Regions from separate parts of the Micromonospora sp. NPDC048909 genome, predicted to be linked through region 2. Evidence: riboswitches for the same ligand, from Rfam matches in the RefSeq annotation. Region 2 holds a riboswitch; the other holds the start of a gene.
The links. A riboswitch is a leader RNA that binds a small molecule or an ion and turns the genes downstream of it on or off. The one in region 2 is predicted to bind S-adenosylmethionine.
Positions count from the first base shown of each region.

Region 1: it holds a riboswitch for S-adenosylmethionine, as region 2 does, so the genes downstream of both, AB0C04_RS22115 (ABC transporter substrate-binding protein) here and thrC (threonine synthase) in region 2, are expected to answer to the same signal.

Region 1 covers NZ_JBEZFU010000008.1:138,781-144,057, forward strand. Annotated here, with positions in the region: gene AB0C04_RS22105 (amino acid ABC transporter ATP-binding protein) at 1-438, opposite strand, end outside; gene AB0C04_RS22110 (amino acid ABC transporter permease) at 435-1,214, opposite strand; gene AB0C04_RS22115 (ABC transporter substrate-binding protein) at 1,254-2,120, opposite strand; SAM riboswitch class IV at 2,385-2,497, opposite strand; gene AB0C04_RS22120 (PPC domain-containing DNA-binding protein) at 2,698-3,141, shown strand; gene AB0C04_RS22125 (ChaB family protein) at 3,297-3,704, shown strand; gene AB0C04_RS22130 (nuclear transport factor 2 family protein) at 3,865-4,281, shown strand; gene AB0C04_RS22135 (glycogen debranching N-terminal domain-containing protein) at 4,294-5,277, opposite strand, start outside.
Region 2 covers NZ_JBEZFU010000006.1:271,468-276,744, reverse strand. Annotated here, with positions in the region: gene AB0C04_RS18915 (hypothetical protein) at 1-214, shown strand, start outside; gene AB0C04_RS18910 (GNAT family N-acetyltransferase) at 204-1,223, opposite strand; gene thrC (threonine synthase) at 1,545-2,831, opposite strand; SAM riboswitch class I at 2,843-2,978, opposite strand; gene AB0C04_RS18900 (DMT family transporter) at 3,159-4,130, opposite strand; gene AB0C04_RS18895 (metalloregulator ArsR/SmtB family transcription factor) at 4,222-4,539, shown strand; gene AB0C04_RS18890 (DUF4232 domain-containing protein) at 4,707-5,277, shown strand, end outside.

The sequences.
Region 1 (5,277 bases), on a different contig from region 2:
GTGCGCCGGCCGGGCGTCCGCCTTGCCGGCCAGCCCGACGAGGTCCAGCTGGGCCCGGGCCACCGCCACCGCCTCCTCCTCGCCCAGCCGCTTGATCCGGCGCAGCGCCAGGGTGACGTTGCGCAGCACGCTCATGTGCGGGAAGAGGTTGAACTGCTGGAAGACCATGCCGACCCGCTGCCGCAGCGCGTCCGGGTCGTCGGACAGCACGCTGCGTCCGTCCAGCAGCACGTCGCCGCGGTCCGGCTCGATCAGCCGGTTGATGGTCCGCAGCAGGGTGGACTTGCCCGACCCGGACGGGCCGATCACGCAGGCGGTCGTGCCGCGCGGCACATCCAGGTCGACCCCGCGGAGCACCTGGTTCGCCCCGAAGGCGAGGTGCACGTCGCGCACACCCAGGCTGACCGAGGTGCTGGTGCTCGTGGTGTCGGTGCTCATCGCTGGCTCCCTCCCGCCGCGCCGGGCAGCGTCAGGTCCACGTCGGAGGTGTCGTCGGTCGGTGGGGCACCGGGGCGGCCGTGTCGTAGCCGCCGGTCGATCGCGTTGACCACGTGCGTCAGCGGCACGGTCAACGCCAGGTAGAAGAGCCCCGCCAGCAGCAGCGCGGACTCGTTGCCGGTGGTGGCGGCGTAGTCCTGGCCGATCCGGAACAGCTCCCGCTCGCTGGCCACCAGGCCGAGGAAGTACACCAGGCTGGAGTCCTTGATCAGCGCGATGAGCTGGTTGACCCAGGCCGGCAGGACGCGTCGTACGCCCTGGGGGATGATCACCATCCGCATCGACTCGGTCCAGGAGAAGCCGAGCGCCCGCGCGCCCTCCAGCTGGGCCGCCTCCACCGACTGGATGCCCGATCGGAAGATCTCTCCGATGTAGGCGGCCGCGATCAGGGAGAGCGCCAGGATGCCCAGCGGGTAGGGGTTCGGGCCCCAGACCTGCATGCCGAGCGGCGCCAGCCCGACGCCGATCAGCAGGATCGTCGCGGCGGCCGGCAGTCCCCGGAACACGTCGGTGTAGACCCGGGCCGGCCAACGCTGCCAGCGGGTGCGGGAGATGCCGGCGATCGCCAGCAGCATGCCCAGCACCGAGCCGAGCAGGGCGGCGGAGGCCGCCAGGATCAGCGTGTTGGGCAACCCGACGGTCAGCATCTCGGGCAGCGCCTCGCGCATCGAGTCCCAGTCGAAGAAGGTCTCCCACAGGGTGCGCAACGGATCCATAGTCGCCTCTCCTACCGCCCCGCTCGTCGTCTCGTACCGTCAGGAGGCGGCCGACGCCGACGGCGCCGCCGGAACCGCCACGGTGCCGCTGCCCGGCTTGAAGTCCGCCGGCACCGGCCGGCCCGGGTAGTACTGGGCCTGCAACCGGCTCCAGGTGCCGTCGGCGATCACCTCGTCGAGGGCCTTGTTCAGCGCCTCGCGCAGCTTGTCGTTCCCCTTCGCCACCGCGTACGCGGTCGGCGCCGGGCTGAGCTGCTTGGCGGCCACGGAGATCTTGCCGCCGCTGTCCGCGGCGGACTTCTCACCGATCTCGGCCGGGGCGATCCAGGCGTCGGCGGTACCGGCCTTGAGCTGGTTGATCGCGCCGTTGTAGTCCGGCACCCGCACCGGGTTGAGCTGCTTGCCGGTGGCGTAGTCGTCCTGCACGGTGCCCTGTACCACCACGACCCGCTTGCCGCTGAGCTGGTCGAAGCTGGTGATCGGGGAACCGGCCGGAACGTCGAGTCCGAAGTAGCCGAAGTCGTAGCCGTTACCGAAGTCGACGGTCTTCTTGCGCGCCTCGGTGATCGTGATCGAGGAGCTGCCGACGTCGAACTTGTGGTTGTTGACCTGGGCGAGCAGCGCGGAGAAGTCGGTACCGACGAACTCCACCTTCAGGTCGATCTTCGCGGCGACCGCGCTGAGCAGGTCGTTGTCGAAACCGGTGAACTTACCGTCCTTCAGGTACACGTTCGGCGGCGCGTCGGTGAGCGTGCCGGCCCGCAACACGCCGGGCTGGAGCAGCTCGTACGGGTTGTCCGCCGCGCTGGACGAGGCGTCGTCGCCGCAGGCGGTGAGGGCGGCGGTGCCGAGGAGTGCGGCCACGCCGAGGGCGGCCACCCGGGTCAGGGCAGGAAGAGATCGCACAGGTGTCTCCGAATGGTGTCAGCGGCGGGGCACGGGCGTGCGCCGCCGACGGTGCGCCCGGTGGGCGAACCGCGGGATCGATCAGGGGAGCGGGGGCGGGCGCGTCAGCGCGAGGGGCGACACGCGGCGCTGCAGACCCACATCATGTCGACGTGGCGGCGCCGGGTCAGGGCCACCGGCGCGGGCGACGGGACCGACGCGGCGACCGGAGGAGTGCTGGTGCGAATCATCATGGTTCTCCTGGGTCGGGTTGACCTGGGAACCAGGCCACGCTTGCACCGGAGGTTGCTCCGATGCCTGGTCTTCACCCGGGGCACCCCACCGCGGAGGAGGGTTGCCGGCCAGCGAGCCGGGGCTTGACGCTGGCGCTCATGACCTGCGCCGAGGCTAGCAGGGCGGTACGGGGCATCGTCCACCCGTTATGACCACGCTCACCCGGGCCGGCCGGGCCGGGTGAGGCCGCGCGTCCGAAGCCGGGCGAATCACCCACCCGGCGCGGGCGGCGGTGACACCATCACCGGATGGTGGACGCACCGCCGGGCTGCGGCGGCGCGGAGGCAGAGGTCGGGTGGGTGCGATGCGGGACGTGGAGCTGCCCGAGGACGGCCGGCGGGTGGTCGTGGTCGTGCTCGACAAGGGCGAGGACCCGGTGGCGGTGATCAACCAGGTCGCCGTGGACCGCAACATCCGGGCCGCCACGGTGACGGCGGTCGGCGGCTTCCAGGGCGCCGAGCTGGGCTACTTCGACCGGGACCGGCGCGAGTACCAGCCGATTCCGGTCACCGGGCAGGTGGAGGTGCTCAGCATCCTGGGCGACATCGCCGACGACCGGGGGCGGCCCACCCTGCACGTGCACGCGGTGCTCGGCCGGCGCGACGGCAGCACGGTCGGCGGTCACCTGCTGCGCGGCGAGGTCTGGCCGACCCTGGAGGTGGTGATCACCGAGGTCGGCGCGCGGCTCGCCAAACGGGTCGACCCGGCGACCGGTCTGGCGCTGCTGAGCGGAACCGCCGAGCGGTGAGCCGGGGCCGGTCGTCGTAACCGGCGCGCCCCCGGACGGAGCGGGTGGCCCGACGGGATCCGCTGGCGTACCCCGACGGTGGCGGGGTACCCGTCCCGGGACGACGCCGCCCGAGGAGGTACGCCGTGCCGGACAAGCACGAGCAGGCCGAAGAGATGCGTGACGACGTGCCGTCGACCGTCGCCCGCTCCGACGACAAGGCGGTGCGGACCTACAAGAAGACGCTCGAGTCGGCCGAGGAGACCTACGGCGACGGCGAGCGGGCCCACCGGACCGCGTACGCCTCGTTGAAGCACACCCACGAGAAGGTCGGCGACCACTGGGAGCCGAAGGAGCGTCCCGGGCCGTCTGATCCGCAGGCCGCGTTGGGCGGTCCCGCGTCCCGGTCCCGCCCCCGGGAGACGGCGCAGGGGGTGGACGCCAACGCGAGCAAGGAGCACCTCGACGAGGTGGCGCGGCGGGTCGGTGTCGCGCAGCCGGAGGAGTTGGCGAAGGGCGATCTCGTGCAGGCGATCGAGAAGGCGAACGCCCGCGCCACCGCACGGGCCCGGCGACGACGGTGACCCCGGCCGGACCGCCGGTCCTGGCCGGGCGGCCCACCCCGCTGCGCTGACCCGGCCTCGGGCGGCCGGCGCCGCCGATATGGTGGCGGTGAGGCACCGGACGACACGGGGGCGGGGCGGTGCGATCGCCATGGTCGCAACCCGCGGAGAGGTGGGCGCCATGACGACGAACCGGGACATCGTCACCCGAGCCTTCGCGGACTGGTCCGCCGGCACCGGCGCGATCAGCGACATCTTCGCCAACGACATGCGGTGGGAAGTGGTCGGCAACTCGGTGGTGGCGGGCACCTACCAGAGCGCCGACGAGTTCCTCACCCAGGCGATGCGGCCGTTCAACGCGCGGTTCGACGCGAACGGCCAGTACCGGCCGGTGGCCCTCCGGGCGATCTACGAGGACGCCGACGCGAACACCGTCATCGCCGTCTTCGACGGCGCGGGCGTCACCGTGACCGGCTCGACGTACGAGAACACCTACGCCTGGTTCCTGACCTTCCGCGACGGCAAGGTGGTCGACGGGACGGCCTTCTTCGACAGTCTGGCCTTCAACGAGCTCTGGAAGATCCCGCCGGCCAGCTGACGAACGCGGTGCTCAGCCGGCCTCCCGGACGGAGGATCGGCTGCCGTCGGCGTCCAGGTCCCATCGGCGGCCGAAGGCCGGGCTCCCGGTCAGCCGGATCCAGCCGAGCGATTCCGGTATGTGCGGGTCGAGGACCAGCCGGCCGTCGACGGCGTCGAGCCCGAGCAACGTACGCAGGAAGAGCAGTGGCGCGCCACTGGCCCAGGCCTGCGGGTTGCAGGCGGTGGGGTAGGGGACGGGTTGCCGGCCGAACGCCCGGTCGTAGCCGGAGAGGGCCTCGGGCAGCCGGTGCTCGGAGTAGGCGGACGCCTCCAACATGGCGGTGACGATCCGGACCGCGTCGTCGTGGTGGCCGTAGCGGGCGAGGCCGGCGGCGATGAGGGAGTTGTCGTGCGGCCAGACCGTGCCGAGGTGGTATCCGATCGGGTTGTAGCCGTGGTCGCCGGTGGAGAGGGTGCGCACCCCCCAACCGGAGAACATCTCCTCGGACATCAGCTGGGCGGCCAGCACGTCGGCCCGCTCCTGCGGGACGATGCCGCTCCACAGCAGGTGGCCCATGTTCGAGGTCATCGAGTCGATCTGGCGCCCGTCGCCGTCCAGGCCGATCGCGTAGTAGCCGCCCCGCTCCGGAATCCAGAAGTCCCGGTTGAACCGCTCCCGCAGCGCCGCCGCCTCCGTCCGCAGCCGCGCGGCCATCGCCGGGTCCTGCCAGGGGCCGTCGGCGAGTTCCGCCATCCGCAGTTTGGCGTCGTAGGTGTAGCCCTGCGTCTCGCAGGTCGCGATGGGCAGCGCCGGGATGCTGCCGTCGGCGAACTGGACGCCGTCGCGGGAGTCCCGCCAGCACTGGTTGCCCAACCCCTGCGAGGAGCGGGTCGCGTAGCCGACGTAACCGCTGCCGTGCAGGTCGCCGAACTCGTCGATCCAGCGCAGCGCCGCCTCGGCGTTAGGTCGCAGCTTGCAGATCAGCTCGTCGTCACGGGTCCAGCGCCAGTACTC
Region 2 (5,277 bases):
TACGGACGCCCGGACTCCCGACGGCGCCGCGCACGTGGATCGCCGGGTGCGCGATCCGGCGGGGCTGCTGATCCCACCCGGGGACACCGTCCCGCCGAAGATCAGTGGGCACAGGTTCGTCCCGGACGACGACTTCCACCGGGCGGTGGGGGAACTGGTACGGCGGCTGGACCCGCCGGGTCACGGCGACGGCGGACCGGCGGTCAGATCGTGAGCTGCCAGTCGGTCCAGCCGTCCACCGGGCGGAAGCCGAGCTGCTCGTTGATGACGATCATGTGGCTGTTCTCCGCCGCGTTGAAGGTGTCGATGGCCCGGACCGCCGGCTCGTGTGCGAGCAGATGGCGCAGGTTCTCGATCTTGGTGAGCAGACCGAGCCGGTGACCACGGTGCGCCGGGTCGACGATGGTGATCTGCTGGAACGCGTGCCAGTCGGCGGAGGCGCCGAGGTCGAGCAGGGTCCAGGCGACCAGTTTGCCGGACTCGTCGTGCTGCGCCGCGACGTGGTACTGCCGCCGTCCGCGTGCCGCCAGCGCCCGCTCGGTGCCCCGGATCCGCTCGGCGTCGACCTGCTCGGCCTCCCATTCCAGGTCGCCGAGGGGCGCGTCGATCGACAGCCGGCCGTCGAGGTAGGCGATGTCGGCGACGTACTCCTCGGGGACGAGGCCGTGCCAGCGGACCGTGCGGTAGCCGGCGGCGTGCGCCCGGGCGTCGGCGAGCAGCACGTCCAGCGCGCCCTGGTCGACCCGCGTGGGGTCGAGCCGGCGGCGGATCTCGACGAGCGCCGGCTGTGCCCCCAGCGCGGCGGCGAACGCGGCGCCGGCCGCCGAACGGGCCGGCCCACCGGGCAGCTCCATGACCGCCATCCCGATGACCCGCTTGCGGCTTTGCTCGCGCAGCAGCCGCAGGCAGTGCTCGTGCAGCGCCCGGCCGACTCCCCGCCGCCGGTGCTCCGGATGGACCACCAGCTCGACGGTGGCGTTCTCGGTGTTGTCCAGCTGCGGCAGGTCCAGCGCCAGGTAGCCGGCGGGCACGCCGTCCAGCCGGGCCAGCGCCCAGAGCGTGACGGTGCCCGGCATCGGGTGGGTCAGCATGGCCTCGAAGCGCTGGCGACAGAACGGCGGGAAGTCGGGCAGGTCGGCGTCGTTCGCCGCCGCCCCGACCCGGTAGGCCTCGTCGATCGCGGCCGGGTCGGCGGCGTCGAACGGCGCGATCGTGATGCTCATGCCGGAAGGGTGCGCCCTGGGAACGCGATCGGGCCAGCGAATTTTCGCTGGCCCGATCGGACGTTGGTCGGGAGGGACACTCGCACAACGCCTCCGGCGTTGGGTCGCAAGAACTTCAAAAGTCTTCGGCGAAATGCCCTCCCGCACGGAGCATCTTGCGCCGTCCGGTTCCTGCCGTCAAGTCCTTAGCGGCGGGTTTTCCGCACCCAGAGCGAAAAGCCGGTTACCCGGCGGATCGGCCTGATCCCCCGTCCGGGCGATCCGCCGCCTCCTCCGCCCGGACGATCCGCTCGATCCTGGATCTCCCCGACCAGCGGCGGGTCAGCCGAGCAGGCCGGCGTCGCGGGCGGCGCGCAGGGACGGGCGGATCCGATGGGTGGGGCCGACCTCGCCGGCGACCGCGTCGATGGTCTTCAGTCCCTCACCGGTGTTGAAGACCACGGTCTCCGCGGCCGGGTCGAGCTTGCCCGACTCGACCAGCTTGCGGAGCACCGCCACGGTGACCCCACCGGCGGTCTCCGCGAAGACGCCGGTGGTGCGAGCCAGCAGGCGGATGCCGGCGCGGATCTCGTCGTCGTCGACGTACTCCATCCAGCCCCCGGTACGGCGCACCGCCTCCAGCGCGTAGAGGCCGGCCGCCGGGTCGCCGATGTTCAGCGACTTGGCGATGCCGGTCGGCTTGACCGGGACGATCGTGTCGGTGTCGGCGTGCAGCGCGGTGGCGATCGGATTGCAGCCGGCCGACTGGGCGCCGAAGACCTTCCAGCCGCCGGCCGGCGCCTCGACCAGCCCGACCTCGACCAGCTCCGAGAACGCCTTGTCAATCTTGGTGAGCAGCTCGCCGCTGGCCATCGGGATGACCACCTGGGCGGGGATGCGCCAGCCGAGCTGCTCGGCCACCTCGTAGCCCAGGGTCTTGGAGCCCTCGGCGTAGTAGGGGCGCACGTTGACGTTGACGAACGCGGTGTCCTCGAACTCGTCGGTCTCCACCAGCTCGCCGCAGAGCCGGTTCACGTCGTCGTAGGAGCCGTCGATGGCGACCAGCTCGCCGCCGTAGACGGCGGTCGTGACCACCTTGCCCTGCTCCAGGTCGCTGGGGATGAAGACCACCGAGGGCACCCCGGCGCGGGCCGCGTGCGCGGCCACCGAGTTGGCCAGGTTGCCCGTGGAGGCACAGGCGTACCGGGTGAAGCCGAGCGCCCGGGCGGCGGTGAGCGCCACCGAGACGACCCGGTCCTTGAACGAGTGGGTGGGGTTGGCGCTGTCGTCCTTCACCCAGAGCGGGGCGGTGATGCCCAGCTCGGCGGCGAGGTGCGGGGCGGCGACCAGCGGGGTGAGCCCGGGGTTCAGGGTGACCCGGGTGGCCGGATCCTGACCGGCGGGCAGCAGCGCCGCGTAGCGCCAGATGTTGTCCGGGCCGGCCTCGATCTGCTCGCGGGTGACGGTGGCCAGCGCGGTGGCGTCGTAGTCGACCTCCAGCGGCCCGAAACACTCGTAACAGGCGTGCTGGGCGGCGAGCGGGTAGCGGGCCTCACAGGCCCGACAGACCAGGGCGCGGGCGGGGCTGGCGGTGGTGTCGATACCGGGGGCGGCGAGCGTCGACGTCATGTCGAAGATTCCTCTCATCTTTCCCCGCATCGCACGGTGCGGCGGGGACGGAATTGGCACCTGCCCCGCGGGTCGCTCAGCGATGAGCGCGCGGGGTGGTTGCCGGGGCGTCTTCGGGCCGTATCCCTCAGCCCCTCTGGATGAGGTATGCAGTTGTGCGATCGAGTCTACGGCCGGGCCGCCGGCCGTCCAGCCCGTCGTCCCACGGTGTGAGCCGCCGTCACACCCGGTGGGCGCCGGGCTGACCGTTCTCCACCACGAACTTCGCGAGCGTCGACTCTGCCGCGTTCTGCCGGCCGACCGTGTCCACCATCCGCAGCCGGCGGTCTAGCGCGCGACCATCGCCACCGGGTCGACCACCGCGACGGGGTCCGAGACCGCCGCCGGCCGGTCGGCGGGCGGTGTGGCCCGTACCCGGGCCCGGGTGACCAGGTTGGCCGCGACCAGGGACGCGATGGTCAGCGCCGCGCCGGCCAGCTCGAACGGGCCGGGTCGGTAGCCGCGGGCGATCTGCACCACGAACGTGGTCACCGGCACGAGGTTCATGAAGAGCGCGGCGTTCGCAGAGCCGAGCCGCTGCACGCCGGTGTTCCAGGCCAGCACCGCGATCACCGCGGCCACGATCACGGCGTACGCCAACTGCGGCGCGACCGCGACGAGGTCCGCGCCGGTCGGCGCGTGCTGCCACCCGGCGAGGTCGGCGACGGCGCTCGCGGCGAGCATGAAGAGCGTGCCGGCGAGCGCGGTCAGCGTGGTGTAGCGCAGCGGTGACCACGCGCCGAACCGGCCGGCCCCGTGCGTGTAGATCGCCCAACCGACGACCGCGCCGATCATCATGAGACCGCCGAGACCGAACTGACCGAGCCCGGCGAGGCTGCCGCGGGTGATCACCAGGCCGACACCGAGGAGCGCGACCAGGGAGAGGGCCAGCAGGGCGGGCCGTGGGCGTACGCCGTCGCGGACCCAGCGGACCAGCTGGGTGACCAGCGGCGTGGTGGCCACGAAGAGGGAGATCTGCTGCGGCGCGGCGTGCTCCAACGCCAGGTTGGTGAGCAGGTTGAAGCCGGCGAAGCCGACCACGCCGAGCACCGCCACCTCGACACCCCGGCCGCCGGAGCGCAGCCCGGCCACGCCCTCGCGGAGCAGCAGCAGGGCGAGCAGGATCACGGCGGCGAAGAGGTAGCGGGCGGTGGTCAGGTTGAGCGGGTCGACCCGGGTCAGCGCGCTGGCCAGGACGGGGAACATCACTCCCCAGCTCAGCACGGCGAGCAGCGGGAAGGCGGCGGCGCGAGAGCGCATGCTCAGCTCCTATGTTCGAGTATCTTCGAACCAACGATCCCGACCCTAGGAGCTTGTTCGAATATTGTCGAACAAGGGTTACACTGCTCACATGGAGCTGCACGAACCCGAGTTGCGCGAGGTGCCGGTCACCGCGGTGCTGGGGGCGCTCGCCGACGACGTACGCCTACAGATCGTGCGGGCGCTCGCCGAGGGCGGCGAGCAGGCCTGCGGCAGCTTCGAGTTCGGCGTCTCCAAGGCCACCCGCAGCCATCACCTGAAGGTGCTGCGCGAGGCCGGCCTGACCCGCACCCGGGCCGCCGGCACCAGCCGCTACGTCCGCCTGCGCCGCGACGAACTGGACCGCCTCTACCCCGGCCTGCTCGACGCCGTCCTCACCCGCGGCGTCGCACCCGACGAGCGGGCCTGAACCGGTCCGCCGCAGGCCGCAACCCGTGCCGGCGGTTGGCCCGCGAGTCCTGTCGACCTGCCCCATATCTGGGCCGGTCCATATCTGGGGCAGTTCGACAGCGTGCGACCGGACCACCGGCCGCACCCGGACGGATACCGGCCGGCTGATCTTGGGAGGATGCAGCGGTGAGACCCCGACCGGCACACCTTCGTCTCCTGCTCGCTGGCCTGCCGCTCGTCGGGGCCGTGCTGCTCGGCGCCTGCATGCCGGGGAGCGGACCGGCCAGCCGGGCCGCGGAGACCTCGCCCGCGCCGACGCCCGATGCGGCCGGCCGGTGCCCGGAGTCGGGCGTCCTGATCACCTCCACCGGGTCGGACGCCGCGATGGGCCTGCGGGCGCTCGGCCTGGATCTGACGAACTGCGGCAGCACGCCCTACCTGCTCAAGGGCTATCCGGTGCTGCGTGTGCTGGACGAGCAGCGGGCAGCGATCCCGCTCCGGACGGTCGCCGGCGCCCGGGAGATCACCACCGGCTTCGACGCGCCACCCGGGCAGCTGACCCTCAACCCGGGTGAGCGGGCCCACGCCACCGTGCTCTGGCGCAACACCGTCACCGACTCGACGGTCGACGCCAGCGACGGCGAGTACCTGGAGGTCGCGCCCGCCGCCGGCCAGCCCGCCCAGTCCGTCGACCCAGACGGCCCGATCGACCTGGGCAACACCGGCCGGATCGGGGTCAGCGCCTGGAAGGCCGCCG